DNA from 3 places in the Priestia sp. FSL W8-0524 genome. Region 1 is predicted to be linked to each of the others. Evidence: a T-box and tRNA genes for the amino acid it is inferred to sense, from the RefSeq annotation. Region 1 holds a T-box; the other regions hold tRNA genes.
The links. A T-box is a leader RNA that pairs with one kind of tRNA and senses whether it is charged. The one in region 1 lies ahead of pheS (phenylalanine--tRNA ligase subunit alpha), so its partner is inferred to be a tRNA-Phe.

Region 1 (5,154 bases):
GATCCATCATTTTCACCTCAGCTATCGTAAAGTTACCAATAGTTTTTGTTTTCTTTGCGATTTCTATGTACAATAAAGTGAAACTTATCTAATGATTATTGAACAAAATGTAATCGAACTATTTATTTTTGTATAGATAAAGGAGTTATGTTTGTGAAACAAATTGATTCAGTTAAAAATCCGCAGGTAAAAGCGTGGAAAAAACTGCATAATAAAAAAGACCGTGATAAGCAGGGCCTTTTTATGGTAGAAGGCTTTCATTTAGTCGAAGAGGCTATCAAAAATAAGGATTGCGTAAAGGAACTAATTATACGCGAATCGACCGAAGTGCCTGCACAGTGGGATATAGACGGTATCGAAATAATCGTTGTAAACGAAGCAATTAGTAAGTTATTATCTGACACAGAAACACCTCAAGGAATTATTGCCGTGTGTTTTCAAACAAAGCATGCGGAAATTATTCATACAGCACAGAAAGTATTGCTTTTAGATGCCGTGCAAGATCCAGGTAACCTAGGTACCATTATCCGAACCGCTGATGCTGCGGGAGTGGAGGCTATTATCATTGGAGAGGGCAGCGTGGATGTGTACAACCCAAAAGTCGTTCGTTCAACGCAAGGAGCTATTTTTCACCTTCCAATTGTAAAAGGCGATTTACTCGAAATAATTTCATTGTTAAAAGAAAGAGGAATAGCAGTTTACGGCACGTCGTTACAAAATGGAAAAGTCTACACACACGTAAAACCTTCAAACGAATTTGCGCTGATTGTGGGAAATGAAGGAAATGGCGTAAGCGAGAAAGTGTTGGAACAAACGGATCAGAATCTGTACATTCCCATCTATGGAAAGAGCGAGTCGTTAAATGTTGCCATCGCTTCTGGAATCTTACTTTATTATTTACGCGGAATGTAGTTGCATCGAGAACGTGTTTTCACTATAATAATACAATAGTTACATATGTAAAAAACGATGAAAGAGAGCAGTAGCTTATGTCCGTTTATGCAGGGAGAAAATGCCATGACTGAAAGCATTTTTATAAATGTAATAAGTGAATTCACCTCTTGAGTTGACACTTAGACCATCTTACATAGATGTAAAGGTGTTCCGGAGATTCCGTTAACTTGAATGAAGTGAACTGTATACGTCTGTGTATATAGTTAACAAGGGTGGTAACGCGACTAATCCTCGTCCCTTTTTTGGGAGGAGGTTTTTTTATTTGTCATTTTTTACGTTAAAAGGAGGAATAAGTGATGAAAGAACGTTTACAAGAACTTCAACAAGAAGCAATTGCAAAAGTCGAAGCAGCAAGTGCTTTAAAAGAATTAAACGACGTACGCGTAGCTTATTTAGGAAAGAAAGGCCCTATCACAGAAGTACTTCGCGGTATGGGAAAACTTTCAGCTGAAGAGCGTCCTGTAATGGGAGCACTTGCAAATGAAGTACGTGAAGCGATTGCATCTAAAATTGAAGAAAAACAAACGGCGTTAGAAGCAGCCGAGGTAGAGCGTAAACTTGCTTCAGAAACAATTGACGTAACGCTGCCGGGACGCCCGGTTAAAGCAGGTACGCATCACCCGCTCACAAGCGTGGTTGAAGAAGTAGAAGATTTATTCTTAGGAATGGGCTATGAAGTAGCAGAAGGACCAGAAGTAGAGCAGGACTACTATAATTTCGAAGCGCTGAACTTGCCAAAAGGTCACCCAGCACGTGATATGCAAGATACGTTCTATATTACGGAAGAAACGCTTCTTCGTACGCATACATCAACTGTTCAAGCTCGTGTTATGAACAAGAATGAAGGCAAAGGACCTGTTAAAATTATTTGCCCAGGTAAAGTGTACCGCCGCGATGACGATGATGCTACGCATTCACATCAATTTATGCAAATTGAAGGTCTTGTAGTAGACGAAAACATTCGTATGAGCGATTTAAAAGGCACGCTTGAAGTATTTGTGAAAAAGATGTTCGGTGCAGACCGTGAAATTCGTCTTCGTCCAAGTTTCTTCCCATTCACTGAGCCGTCTGTAGAAGTAGACGTATCGTGTGCAAAATGTGGAGGTAAAGGCTGTAATGTATGTAAACAAACAGGCTGGATTGAAATTTTAGGAGCCGGTATGGTTCATCCAAATGTTCTTGAAATGGCTGGATACGATTCAACTAAATATCGTGGTTTTGCTTTTGGAATCGGTGTAGAGCGTATTGCTATGTTAAAACACGGCGTGGATGATATTCGTCATTTCTATACAAATGATGTTCGTTTCTTAGATCAATTTAAACAAGTATAAAGGAGGGACTACGATGTTTGTATCTTATCGTTGGTTACAAGAGTATGTTGACTTATCAGGCGTAACGGCAGAAGAGTTAGCTGATAAAATCACAAAAAGTGGAATTGAAGTTGAAGGTGTAGAAAACTTAAATAAAGGCATCAGCGGAGTGGTAATTGGTCACGTTGTAGAACGTGAACAGCATCCAAATGCGGATAAATTAAGCCGCTGTCAAGTAGATCTTGGCGGAGGAGAAATCGTTCAAATCGTGTGCGGAGCACCTAACGTGGCACAAGGTCAAAAAGTAGCGGTTGCAAAAGTGGGAGCTGTACTTCCAGGTAACTTTAAAATCAAGCGTGCTAAGCTTCGCGGTGAAGAATCGAACGGTATGATTTGTTCTCTTCAAGAGCTTGGCATTGAAAGCAAGCTTGTGGCAAAAGATTATCAAGAAGGCATCTTCGTCTTCCCAAGTGATGCTGAAGTAGGAGCGGATGCGCTAGATGCATTAAACTTAAACGATGAAGTATTAGAACTAGGGCTAACACCAAATCGTTCAGACTGCTTAAGTATGTTAGGTGTAGCACATGAGGTGGCTGCTATTTTACGTCGTGAAGTGAAGTATCCGTCAGTAAACGTGCAAACGTCTGATGAGCAAGCAGCTGATTATATTTCCGTTAAAGTAGAGGCAAAAGAAGACAATCCCCTTTACGTAGCGCGCGTTGTGAAAAACGTAAAAATTGCTCCGTCACCATTATGGATGCAAACGCGTTTAATGGCAGCTGGTATTCGACCTCATAACAACGTTGTTGATATTACCAACTATATTTTGCTTGAATACGGCCAGCCGCTGCATGCTTTTGACTATGATCGTCTTGGTTCAAAAGAAATTGTTGTACGTCACGCGTCAGAAGGCGAGAAATTTGTAACGCTTGACGATCAAGAGCGCGTATTAAAAGGCAATCAGCTTGTTATTACAAACGGCAGTGAACCGGTAGCCCTTGCAGGTGTAATGGGGGGAGCAAACTCTGAAGTAAAAGACGATACGGTAAATGTTCTTATTGAATCAGCTTACTTCAAAGGTTTAACAGTTCGTCAAGCTTCCAAAGACCACGGTCTTCGCAGTGAGGCAAGTGCTCGTTTTGAAAAAGGAATTGATCCTAACCGTACGCGTGTAGCTGCTGACCGCGCAGCAGAATTAATGGCTGAATACGCTTCAGGTGAAGTGGTAAGCGGTACTGTAGAAGTAGATACACTAACTGTGGAACCTGCTGTTGTAGCTGTGTCACTTGGACGTATTAACAATGTGCTCGGTACAGAACTGTCGATGGAAGAAGTACAAGATATTATGAACCGTCTTCAATTTGAAAGCAAAGTCGAAGATGAAACCATCGTTGTAACGGTACCGACTCGTCGAGGCGATATTACAATTGAAGAAGATATCGTGGAGGAAGTAGCGCGCATGTATGGTTATGACAACCTTCCTACAACGCTTCCTGTAACAGTGGCAACTCCAGGAAAATTAACAGAGTATCAGCTTGGACGCCGTAAAGTTCGCCGTTTCTTAGAGGGAGCAGGGCTAGCGCAAACAACAACCTATTCGTTAACGAGCGCTGAAAAAGCTACTCAGTTTGCACTCAATGCAACAAGTACGATTGGTTTAGCAATGCCGATGAGTGAAGATCGCAGCATCCTTCGTCAAAGCTTAGTGCCTCATTTACTTGAAGCAGTGAAGCACAATAATGCTCGTCAATCGGATTCTATTGCGCTATACGAAACAGGCTCAGTGTTCTTATCTAAAGGTGAAGGGGAATTACCGGATGAGCAGGAGCGCGTAGCTGGTGCAATCACGGGTCTATGGCATGCTCACGGCTGGCAAGGTGAAAAGAAAGTCGTTGATTTCTATGTGATTAAAGGTGTACTAGAAGGGTTATTTGCACAGCTTGGTTTAGAGAAACGAATCTCATATGCTCCCGTTAAAAAAGACGGTATGCACCCTGGACGTACAGCGGCTGTATGGTTAGATGAAAAAGAAATTGGATACGTGGGTCAAGTTCATCCTGTTGCTCAGAAACAGTATGGCCTTCGTGAAACATACGTGTTTGAATTACACCTTCAAGAGCTATTAGCTGCAGATGTCGAAGAAGTTCGTTATTCAGCTATTCCAAGATTCCCATCTATTACACGTGATATTGCACTTGTTGTAGATAAAAACGTTCTTGCAGGAGAAGTTCAGCGCGTCATCTATACGACGGGCGGAGAACTTTTAAAAGACGTGACAGTATTTGATCTATATGAAGGCGAGCGTATGGAAGAAGGCAAGAAATCTGTAGCTTTCTCTTTACGTTACTTAGATCCTGAACGTACATTAACAGATGAAGAAGTAGCAAAAGCACATGGTGCAGTTTTAGAAGCTGTTGAAAAAGAATTTGGTGCAACGCTTCGTTCATAAGAATAAAAAAAGAGATGTGGATTTCCACATCTCTTATTTTTTAGCTAATTTTAAAGCTTTTTCTGTATTAGCAAAATGGATTTTAGCTAAAGAGTTCAGCGCATTGACGCCATGTTTTTTAATAATTTTAGCAGCGGCTATATCAACTTGTGCTCCAGCTCCGCGAGGAATGACCATCCCCGTCTTTTCCGTTAGTAAATCCATTTGTTTTAAAAATGCGTATCTGGCAATAATGGAAGCAGCGGCTACAGATAAATGAACGCTTTCTCCTTTTGTACTGAAAAAGACATTTTCTTTGATAATCTCTTTTTCCTTTACGATGTGTTTATAATAGGTGTTTTTTTCAACAAACTGGTCAATTAAAATCGCATCAGGTTTTTCAGGATCCAATTTTTTTAACACGTTGGATAAAGCTTTGTTGTGCAACAGAGCTTTCATTTT
Region 2 (5,154 bases), 4.3 Mb from region 1:
GGGTTGGGCTGTTCGCCCATTAAAGCGGTACGCGAGCTGGGTTCAGAACGTCGTGAGACAGTTCGGTCCCTATCCGTCGTGGGCGTAGGAAATTTGAGAGGAGCTGTCCTTAGTACGAGAGGACCGGGATGGACACACCGCTGGTGTACCAGTTGTCTTGCCAAAGGCATCGCTGGGTAGCTATGTGTGGACGGGATAAGTGCTGAAAGCATCTAAGCATGAAGCCCCCCTCAAGATGAGATTTCCCATAGCGCAAGCTAGTAAGATCCCTGAAAGATGATCAGGTTGATAGGTCAGAGGTGGAAGCGTGGCGACATGTGTAGCTGACTGATACTAATCGATCGAGGACTTAACCAAACTTTTAAAAGCGTAAGCTTTACTCAGCAACCTGTTATCTAGTTTTGAAAGAACAAAACTTTTTCAAAAAAAGTCTTGCTTTCTTTTTTAAATCATGTATAATATAATATGTCTGGTGGCGATAGCGAAGAGGTCACACCCGTTCCCATACCGAACACGGAAGTTAAGCTCTTTAGCGCCAATGGTAGTTGGGACTTTGTCCCTGTGAGAGTAGGACGTTGCCAGGCTGTTATTATTCCACAGTAGCTCAGTGGTAGAGCTATCGGCTGTTAACCGATCGGTCGTAGGTTCGAGTCCTACCTGTGGAGCCATTTGGAGAGCTGTCCGAGTGGCCGAAGGAGCACGATTGGAAATCGTGTAGGCGGTTAACGCTGTCTCAAGGGTTCAAATCCCTTGCTCTCCGCCATTTTTATTTAATTAGCACAGTGGCCCGTTGGTCAAGCGGTTAAGACACCGCCCTTTCACGGCGGTAACACGGGTTCGAATCCCGTACGGGTCACCATTTATTTTTATCTACATAATAGTGGAGGATTAGCTCAGCTGGGAGAGCACCTGCCTTACAAGCAGGGGGTCGGCGGTTCGATCCCGTCATCCTCCACCATATATTATCATCGCGGGGTGGAGCAGTTCGGTAGCTCGTCGGGCTCATAACCCGAAGGTCGCAGGTTCAAATCCTGTCCCCGCAACCAAGTGGTCCCGTGGTGTAGCGGTTAACATGCCTGCCTGTCACGCAGGAGATCGCGGGTTCGATTCCCGTCGGGACCGCCATTTTGAATTTAATAAGGCTCGGTAGCTCAGTTGGTAGAGCAAAGGACTGAAAATCCTTGTGTCGGCGGTTCGATTCCGTCCCGAGCCACCATTTTAAAAACATTTGTTTTTAAAATGCCGGTGTAGCTCAACTGGTAGAGCAACTGACTTGTAATCAGTAGGTTGGGGGTTCAAGTCCTCTTGCCGGCACCACAGTTATTGTGGAGGGGTAGCGAAGTGGCTAAACGCGGCGGACTGTAAATCCGCTCCTTCGGGTTCGGCAGTTCGAATCTGCCCCCCTCCACCATTTACAGGGGCATAGTTTAAAGGTAGAACTACGGTCTCCAAAACCGTCAGTGTGGGTTCGATTCCTACTGCCCCTGCCAATTATAAAATTAACATTGCATATATACGTGGCGATTGTGGCGAAGTGGTTAACGCACCGGATTGTGGTTCCGGCATTCGTGGGTTCGATTCCCATCAGTCGCCCCATTTATAAACGATATGCATATTCCAATATTGGGCTATCGCCAAGCGGTAAGGCAACGGATTTTGATTCCGTCATGCGTTGGTTCGAATCCAGCTAGCCCAGCCATATTTGCGGAAGTAGTTCAGTGGTAGAACACCACCTTGCCAAGGTGGGGGTCGCGAGTTCGAACCTCGTCTTCCGCTCCAATTTAATTTTAATAAAGTTATTTAGTCTTGAGTAAATGGCGGCATAGCCAAGTGGTAAGGCAGAGGTCTGCAAAACCTTTATCACCGGTTCAAATCCGGTTGCCGCCTCCATTTATTTACAAGCTGCCGGGGTGGTGGAATTGGCAGACACACAGGACTTAAAATCCTGCGGTAGGTGACTACCGTGCCGGTTCAAGTCCGGCCCTCGGCACCATTTATAATTTTAACTTGCCTTTTTTATTTTGCCGATGTGGCGGAATTGGCAGACGCGCACGACTCAAAATCGTGTTCCTTCGGGAGTGTCGGTTCGACCCCGACCATCGGTACTTTAGCTTTACTTGACAGGATGATTCCTGTTTTTATTTTTACTTATTGGTCGACAAATTTTGATAATATTTGCGGGTGTAGTTTAGTGGTAAAACCTCAGCCTTCCAAGCTGATGTCGTGAGTTCGATTCTCATCACCCGCTCCATACATATTGTTATCACAACGCAGTGTCTCGCTTTCAAAGCTGAGATGTTGCGTTTTTTATTTTTAGCGTAAATATAGCGTCTATCTTGAAAAGATAGACGCTATATTTACGTACATCAGTTAATGACTTGATAGGTTGCTTCGCCGCCGTGAATTTGAATGAACATGTCACTTAAGGATTTAGTTAGTTTATAAGCCTGTTCTTCTGAAAGTGAAGGTTTTAAATAGATGAATTGTACAGCTTGTGTTGTCTTTTCAGTTACGTACGCTCGGTTAGAATCCACATAAGGGCTTCCGAAAGCTCCTAGGGCATCTTTTGAAATGATTTTATTTTCTAAAGAAATGTTACGTTCATTTAGAGCTTCGTAAAACTCTTCTTTTTTACCGATAGTAAATTCAACGTGGCCCTCTAAATTAGAAGAATCATAAATTCCAATTGGTACTTCATATTGCAATGAAAAAAAGTTATTAATGTCCACAGCAGAATTGATAGAAGGAAGGTACGTTTGTTTTCCTATCCGTCGAATTAAAGCTTCTATAGAAGGACGGTATTTACTTGGATCCGTTCCAAACGTTTTGAAAAGCTTTCTCCACTCGCTAACACCTTCAAATTCTGTTACTTTTTTTGACTCAAGGTCAAAATAAATGGATTCTTGAAAAAGGCGCAGACGTCCTTTTAGCATTTGAGGAGAATCGCCAACTTCAATATTTTTATACTGAATGATTCCCATTTTAAAAGAAGGGCAAAGCTGTTTAATAGCGGGTGATAATGTAAAGTTCATTTTTTTGATCCTTTCTATTATAATTAGTATTTGTTCGTTTATAGATACCATCCTATCATTTCATTGAGTGAGAAAACAGTTCAATGCATGAATATATAGAATTTCTTAGAAAGGAGGCTATTACTCACTATGAATGCGTATCAGTTGAAGGAAGAAATTATTTCATACAGCAAAGAGATTGGAATCGATAAGATTGGATTTGCGAGTGCTTCTATGTTTGATGAGTTAAAGAATCGATTGTTAGCACAGCAAGAGTTAGGTTATGCTTCAGGCTTTGAGGAACCTGATATTGAAAAAAGAGTAGATCCCACATTAGTTGTTCCAAAAGCTAGATCCATTATTTCAATTGCACTTGCGTATCCTTCTAAATTAAAGGATGCACCAAAGAGCACAAAGGAAGATCGCCGAGGGATCTTTTGCCGTGCTTCTTGGGGACAAGATTATCATACGGTTTTACGTGATAGGCTTCAAAAGCTTGAAGCTTTCATAAAAGAAAAAGTACCTGCAGCTATCCTTCAATCGATGGTAGATACAGGCGAGCTGTCGGACCGAGCTGTAGCAGAAAGAGCTGGTATTGGCTGGAGCGGTAAGAACTGTGCCATTATCACACCTGAATTCGGTTCCTACGTGTATTTAGGGGAAATGATTACAGATATCCCGTTTCCTCCTGATAAACCGATAGAAGACGGCTGTGGTACTTGTAATAAGTGCGTGGATGTGTGCCCTACCGGTGCGCTTGTAACAGGCGGTCAGCTGAATTCGCAGCGATGTATTGCCTTTTTAACCCAAACAAAAGGATTTTTAGCTGAAGAATTTCGAAGTAAATTAGGCAATCGTTTATATGGCTGTGATACATGTCAAACTGTGTGTCCTGAAAATAAAGGCAAAGACTTTCATTTTCACCCTGAGATGGAGCCTGACCCAGAACTTGCGAAGCCTAAATTAAAACCGCTTTTAACGATGAGTAATCGTGAGTTCAAAGAGAAATTTGGACATGTTTCAGGGTCATGGAGAGGGAAAAAGCCAATTCAGCGTAATGCCATTATTGCACTTGCCCATTTTAAAGATCAAACCGCTGTTCCAGATTTAATTGAGTTAATTAAAAATGACGTTCGCCCTGTCATTAGAGGAACGGCGGCATGGGCGTTAGGCAAAATTGGTGATAAAGAAGCATTAGATACACTTATGAACTTAAGAGAAAAAGAAAAGGACCAAGAAGTAATTGAAGAAATGTCAAAAGGTATAGAGATGCTTCAAGAGATCTAAACCGTATTTTTATTGATAAAGTTAGCTAATGAGTCATAGCGTATAATAAACGCTTAGAAAAGTGGTGACATTATGCTAACAAAAAGGAATGTATTATATACTTTAATTAAAGCGCGTGCGGACAGCTATGTAAAAGGTGAGCTTCATGAAGACTTTAAGCCTTTCATTGAACAGCAGTGTGAGCTAAAGCGGTCTCTTGTAAAAAAAAGAGAAGTTGATGTTTTAAAATGTAATATGAAAGGTTCTATTCAATCTGCTCATACGGATCAGGAAGAAACAAGAGTATTATATAAGGTGCACATTCAGGCATTTTTAAAACAAAACGATTTTTTCTATATAGAAGAAGAAATTGAAGATCGTTTAGCTCTTTTTTATAAAGATACACTTATTCAAGATGAGCTGCTGGTAAAGGATTTTTCTGAAGATGAGGTTGAAATGGATGTAGAAGAAGTAGAGGAAGACGAAGAAAGAGCCTCTTATTATGATCGTCTTGCAGCTGTTCAGTATGCAGAAAAACATTGGGATAAACCTAATGAAAGTTATAAGCAGTTTGAGGTAAACTGCACCAACTATATCTCACAGTGTTTGCATGCAGGAAAGGCGCCGATGCGGGGGTATCCTAAAAAAGCAAACGGATGGTGGATGAGAGGGAACGCCTGGAGCTATAGCTGGGCCGTTGCTCATTCCATGCACAGCTATTTAAGTAACTCCAAATCAGGACTTCGGGCTGTGAGGAAATCTTCAGCAAGCGAACTTGTCCCCGGAGACGTTATCTGCTACGATTTTGAAGGAGATGGAAGATGGAATCATACGACGATTGTTGTAGCAAAAGACGGTCACGGTATGCCTCTTGTGA
Region 3 (5,154 bases), 4.1 Mb from region 1:
TTCCTGTTAAAGCTCCTAATGCATGAACGTATGGCTCTGTTTTTAATAAGTTCCAGAACTTTTCGGCCCCTCTTCTAGCAAGCGTGTGTTCAATATCAATGGATCCTCTCAGTCCAATGACTTTTTCTGCAGAATATGGACGTTCAATTCCTTTCCAACGCTCATCGCTTTTCCAGTTCTCTTCAAGGTTTTTTACACGAATCTCTTTCATTCTTTATACCCCCTAATGAATTTAAAATTCTATATTCATAAAAATATAAAACGCAGCAGTGAGAATATGTCTGTTTCATGATGAAGTAAATTAGCAGTTTGCCATAGTGTTAGTAAGAACGTAGATGAAATAAGTAAATAGTTGAAGGACATGTAGTAAGACTTTGCTGAGGTGAATATACGCTGATAAGTTTGACTGCTATCTTTTCAATCACAAATAACTATTCCTCCCTATTGTTATAAAACAGTTTTTATTTTACATACGTTATTATATAACAGTACTTTCGAAAATGAAACCTCCTTTTAGAATTTTTTTCCTACTCGCAAGGAGGCTTTTCTATTAATACCTACGTATAAAAGGCTTCATATATCCTTTACTTTTTCTTATATCACTTATTCATTTCTTTCATACTTCTCAACAAATGAAATTCTTTCCAATATTGTTGGATGACCATATCGAAAAATTTTCACTAAATACGGCGGATTCACCTGGGACAGTCCTGATTTTGTTAAATCCTGAAATGTTTTAATAGCAGCTTGTTTATCTCCTGTTAAGTCCATGGCGTACGTGTCAGATTGAAGTTCATGATGACGCGACTGCATATTTGTTAAAGGACTTACAGCAAATGTGAGCACAGAAAAAATAAGTAGAATAAGCGGTAATGAATTTAAATCACTAAGAGAAGTGATTTTTAATGCTTTCCCCCATCTCTTAATCACAAAGCTAGCTAAATGTTTCGTTAGCCATAAACCTACAATCGATAAAACTAAGGCTGAAGCAATCCCTACATAAATATGTTTCTTCACATAGTGACCCATTTCGTGCGCCATGATAAACAAAATTTCACGTTCCGTCAATTTATTAAGAGTAGTATCCCATAACACAATTCTTGAATTAGAACCTATTCCCGTTACATATGCATTGAGAGAGTTCGTTTTTTCAGACATGTTTACTTCATATACATGCTTAGCAGGTATATGAGCTTCATCTGCTAAATGCAAAATTTTCGTCTCCAGCTCTTTATTCTTTAATGGATAAAAATCGTTATATAACGGATCGATAACCACTGGTTGAATAAACGTCAAAAATAGCGTAAATGGAATAGATACTAGCCACGCATACAGCCACCATCTTTTTGAAAACTTACGAATGAATGCATACAACACAGCAATCACTAAAAACATCGTGGCATAGTTCACCCAAAAATCTGTAAAAAGATCTTTCATCCATCCTTGGAAAGGTTGCGTCGTAATATGGTAAGCCGTTGAAAGCTTATAGCTAATCCAGTCCATAGGAAAAGAGTAGATCAGCAGCAGAACAGATAACCAAAATACATAAATAGCAGTTTGGAGAAGACTGAAACGACTGACGTCTTTAGACCACTTATTCACTTTCTTAGACACACCTAACACTAAAATTAAAATAAACCCTAACCACTCATATGGAATTCGGATAAAAAAGAGCGCATCTCTAATCTTTGAATATTTTTCGGTTAACATAAGTTCTCTTGCATTCATAAACGTAGCCGGATCCACGCTGGTACCTTTTAATGATTGTGGAATAGAGGTGTCACTTATATAAAATAAATACACCCATATACAAGCTGCATACACAAGAAAAACTCCGATGGACCACAAAACAATTTTTTTCACGCATTCCCCTCCTTTTGTACAAACAGTATTCTGTTATTACTATTGTAGGTTTTTTTTCGAAATTTAGAACAAGCGTTTAGAGATGTGCTATAGGAAATGCAAATTGTGAAGAGAAAATCATAGAAAAACGAAAAACAGAGTTTATTCTTTTGTCTAAACTCTGTTTACAAACAAAAAAAGCAGTTTGCATATGCAAACTGCTTTTGAGATGACCCGTACGGGATTCGAACCCGTGTTACCGCCGTGAAAGGGCGGTGTCTTAACCGCTTGACCAACGGGCCAGTATGGCTCCACAGGTAGGACTCGAACCTACGACCGATCGGTTAACAGCCGATAGCTCTACCACTGAGCTACTGTGGAATATGGTGGGCCTAAGTGGACTCGAACCACCGACCTCACGCTTATCAGGCGTGCGCTCTAACCAGCTGAGCTATAGGCCCATTATTTGGAGCGGGTGATGAGAATCGAACTCACGACATCAGCTTGGAAGGCTGAGGTTTTACCACTAAACTACACCCGCGTTACTTAAGATGGGGCGACTGATGGGAATCGAACCCACGAATGCCGGAACCACAATCCGGTGCGTTAACCACTTCGCCACAATCGCCGTCTTAAAATGGTGGCTCGGGACGGAATCGAACCGCCGACACAAGGATTTTCAGTCCTTTGCTCTACCAACTGAGCTACCGAGCCAAACAAAATGGCGGTCCCGACGGGAATCGAACCCGCGATCTCCTGCGTGACAGGCAGGCATGTTAACCGCTACACCACGGGACCACTTTGGTTGCGGGGACAGGATTTGAACCTGCGACCTTCGGGTTATGAGCCCGACGAGCTACCGAACTGCTCCACCCCGCGATGATATGAATATGATATAAATAAATGGCGGAGGAAGAGGGATTCGAACCCCCGCGGGCTTTAACACCCCTGTCGGTTTTCAAGACCGATCCCTTCAGCCGGACTTGGGTATTCCTCCGTATATTTATAACAAATGTAACTTATATGGTAGCGGCGGAGGGAGTCGAACCCACGACCTCACGGGTATGAACCGTACGCTCTAGCCAGCTGAGCTACACCGCCATATTATTCGTTACAATTATTTAATTTCATTGGTGGAGCCTAGCGGGATCGAACCGCTGACCTCCTGCGTGCAAGGCAGGCGCTCTCCCAGCTGAGCTAAGGCCCCATAAATGGTCGGGAAGACAGGATTCGAACCTGCGACCCCTTGGTCCCAAACCAAGTGCTCTACCAAGCTGAGCTACTTCCCGTTTATGGCGCGCCCGAGAGGAGTCGAACCCCTAACCTTTTGATCCGTAGTCAAACGCTCTATCCAATTGAGCTACGGGCGCTTTATATGGAGCGGAAGACGAGGTTCGAACTCGCGACCCCCACCTTGGCAAGGTGGTGTTCTACCACTGAACTACTTCCGCTTATTAAAATGAGCCATGAAGGACTCGAACCTTCGACCCTCTGATTAAAAGTCAGATGCTCTACCAACTGAGCTAATGGCTCTCTATGGCTGGGCTAGCTGGATTCGAACCAACGCATGACGGAATCAAAATCCGTTGCCTTACCGCTTGGCGATAGCCCAATAAAATGGTGGAGGGGGGCAGATTCGAACTGCCGAACCCGAAGGAGCGGATTTACAGTCCGCCGCGTTTAGCCACTTCGCTACCCCTCCGATATAAATGGTGCCGGCAAGAGGACTTGAACCCCCAACCTACTGATTACAAGTCAGTTGCTCTACCAGTTGAGCTACACCGGCACGGTGGTGGAGGATGACGGGATCGAACCGCCGACCCCCTGCTTGTAAGGCAGGTGCTCTCCCAGCTGAGCTAATCCTCCAAATATCATACACAACATTAAATGTGTATATAAGTTTTTTACAAATGAGCCAAATAAAAAACCCCTAGACTCTTTTACAAGAGCATAAAAAGGGGTCTTATTCATTGCCTGGCAACGTCCTACTCTCACAGGGACAAAGTCCCAACTACCATTGGCGCTAAAGAGCTTAACTTCCGTGTTCGGTATGGGAACGGGTGTGACCTCTTCGCTATCGCCACCAGACAAGAGATTGCTCTCTCAAAACTAGATAACAATTTGCTGAGTAAAGCTTACGCTTTTAAAAGTTTGGTTAAGTCCTCGATCGATTAGTATCAGTCAGCTACACATGTCGCCACGCTTCCACCTCTGACCTATCAACCTGATCATCTTTCAGGGATCTTACTAGCTTGCGCTATGGGAAATCTCATCTTGAGGGGGGCTTCATGCTTAGATGCTTTCAGCACTTATCCCGTCCACACATAGCTACCCAGCGATGCCTTTGGCAAGACAACTGGTACACCAGCGGTGTGTCCATCCCGGTCCTCTCGTACTAAGGACAGCTCCTCTCAAATTTCCTACGCCCACGACGGATAGGGACCGAACTGTCTCACGACGTTCTGAACCCAGCTCGCGTACCGCTTTAATGGGCGAACAGCCCAACCCTTGGGACCGACTACAGCCCCAGGATGCGATGAGCCGACATCGAGGTGCCAAACCTCCCCGTCGATGTGGACTCTTGGGGGAGATAAGCCTGTTATCCCCGGGGTAGCTTTTATCCGTTGAGCGATGGCCCTTCCATGCGGAACCACCGGATCACTAAGCCCGACTTTCGTCCCTGCTCGACTTGTAGGTCTCGCAGTCAAGCTCCCTTGTGCCTTTACACTCTACGAATGATTTCCAACCATTCTGAGGGAACCTTTGGGCGCCTCCGTTACATTTTAGGAGGCGACCGCCCCAGTCAAACTGCCCACCTGACACTGTCTCCCGGCCCGATCAGGGCCGCGGGTTAGAATTTCAATACAGCCAGGGTAGTATCCCACCGACGCCTCCACCGAAGCTAGCGCTCCGGCTTCTCAGGCTCCTACCTATCCTGTACAAGCTGTACCAAAATTCAATATCAGGCTACAGTAAAGCTCCACGGGGTCTTTCCGTCCTGTCGCGGGTAACCTGCATCTTCACAGGTACTATAATTTCACCGAGTCTCTCGTTGAGACAGTGCCCAGATCGTTACGCCTTTCGTGCGGGTCGGAACTTACCCGACAAGGAATTTCGCTACCTTAGGACCGTTATAGTTACGGCCGCCGTTTACTGGGGCTTCGATTCAGAGCTTCTCCCAAAGGATAACCCCTCCTCTTAACCTTCCAGCACCGGGCAGGCGTCAGCCCCTATACTTCGCCTTGCGGCTTCGCAGAGACCTGTGTTTTTGCTAAACAGTCGCCTGGGCCTATTCACTGCGGCTCTCTCGGG

Region 2: it encodes a tRNA-Phe, which carries the amino acid that the T-box ahead of pheS (phenylalanine--tRNA ligase subunit alpha) is inferred to sense. The anticodon was not compared.
Region 3: it encodes a tRNA-Phe, which carries the amino acid that the T-box ahead of pheS (phenylalanine--tRNA ligase subunit alpha) is inferred to sense. The anticodon was not compared.

Annotation. Positions count from the first base shown of each region.
Region 1 covers NZ_JBBOUG010000001.1:4,395,175-4,400,328, reverse strand. The annotation lists gene sspI (small acid-soluble spore protein SspI) at 1-7, opposite strand, end outside; gene NST66_RS22985 (TrmH family RNA methyltransferase) at 148-912, shown strand; T-box leader at 961-1,196, shown strand; gene pheS (phenylalanine--tRNA ligase subunit alpha) at 1,251-2,285, shown strand; gene pheT (phenylalanine--tRNA ligase subunit beta) at 2,299-4,713, shown strand; gene rnhC (ribonuclease HIII) at 4,747-5,154, opposite strand, start outside.
Region 2 covers NZ_JBBOUG010000001.1:132,892-138,045, forward strand. The annotation lists rRNA gene NST66_RS00635 (23S ribosomal RNA) at 1-357, shown strand, start outside; rRNA gene rrf (5S ribosomal RNA) at 469-584, shown strand; tRNA gene NST66_RS00645 (tRNA-Asn) at 594-668, shown strand; tRNA gene NST66_RS00650 (tRNA-Ser) at 672-763, shown strand; tRNA gene NST66_RS00655 (tRNA-Glu) at 785-859, shown strand; tRNA gene NST66_RS00660 (tRNA-Val) at 883-958, shown strand; tRNA gene NST66_RS00665 (tRNA-Met) at 970-1,046, shown strand; tRNA gene NST66_RS00670 (tRNA-Asp) at 1,050-1,125, shown strand; tRNA gene NST66_RS00675 (tRNA-Phe) at 1,141-1,216, shown strand; tRNA gene NST66_RS00680 (tRNA-Thr) at 1,242-1,317, shown strand; tRNA gene NST66_RS00685 (tRNA-Tyr) at 1,328-1,411, shown strand; tRNA gene NST66_RS00690 (tRNA-Trp) at 1,417-1,490, shown strand; tRNA gene NST66_RS00695 (tRNA-His) at 1,521-1,596, shown strand; tRNA gene NST66_RS00700 (tRNA-Gln) at 1,625-1,699, shown strand; tRNA gene NST66_RS00705 (tRNA-Gly) at 1,705-1,779, shown strand; tRNA gene NST66_RS00710 (tRNA-Cys) at 1,817-1,890, shown strand; tRNA gene NST66_RS00715 (tRNA-Leu) at 1,905-1,993, shown strand; tRNA gene NST66_RS00720 (tRNA-Leu) at 2,024-2,105, shown strand; tRNA gene NST66_RS00725 (tRNA-Gly) at 2,178-2,251, shown strand; gene NST66_RS00730 (B3/B4 domain-containing protein) at 2,367-3,032, opposite strand; gene queG (tRNA epoxyqueuosine(34) reductase QueG) at 3,162-4,298, shown strand; gene NST66_RS00740 (amidase domain-containing protein) at 4,371-5,154, shown strand, end outside.
Region 3 covers NZ_JBBOUG010000001.1:320,977-326,130, reverse strand. The annotation lists gene aceA (isocitrate lyase) at 1-211, opposite strand, end outside; gene NST66_RS01725 (M48 family metallopeptidase) at 604-1,863, opposite strand; tRNA gene NST66_RS01720 (tRNA-Glu) at 2,073-2,144, opposite strand; tRNA gene NST66_RS01715 (tRNA-Asn) at 2,149-2,223, opposite strand; tRNA gene NST66_RS01710 (tRNA-Ile) at 2,227-2,303, opposite strand; tRNA gene NST66_RS01705 (tRNA-Gly) at 2,310-2,383, opposite strand; tRNA gene NST66_RS01700 (tRNA-His) at 2,395-2,470, opposite strand; tRNA gene NST66_RS01695 (tRNA-Phe) at 2,481-2,556, opposite strand; tRNA gene NST66_RS01690 (tRNA-Asp) at 2,565-2,640, opposite strand; tRNA gene NST66_RS01685 (tRNA-Met) at 2,645-2,721, opposite strand; tRNA gene NST66_RS01680 (tRNA-Ser) at 2,747-2,839, opposite strand; tRNA gene NST66_RS01675 (tRNA-Met) at 2,867-2,943, opposite strand; tRNA gene NST66_RS01670 (tRNA-Ala) at 2,974-3,049, opposite strand; tRNA gene NST66_RS01665 (tRNA-Pro) at 3,055-3,131, opposite strand; tRNA gene NST66_RS01660 (tRNA-Arg) at 3,136-3,212, opposite strand; tRNA gene NST66_RS01655 (tRNA-Gly) at 3,219-3,293, opposite strand; tRNA gene NST66_RS01650 (tRNA-Lys) at 3,303-3,375, opposite strand; tRNA gene NST66_RS01645 (tRNA-Gln) at 3,380-3,454, opposite strand; tRNA gene NST66_RS01640 (tRNA-Tyr) at 3,461-3,544, opposite strand; tRNA gene NST66_RS01635 (tRNA-Thr) at 3,553-3,628, opposite strand; tRNA gene NST66_RS01630 (tRNA-Val) at 3,633-3,708, opposite strand; rRNA gene rrf (5S ribosomal RNA) at 3,815-3,930, opposite strand; rRNA gene NST66_RS01620 (23S ribosomal RNA) at 3,994-5,154, opposite strand, start outside.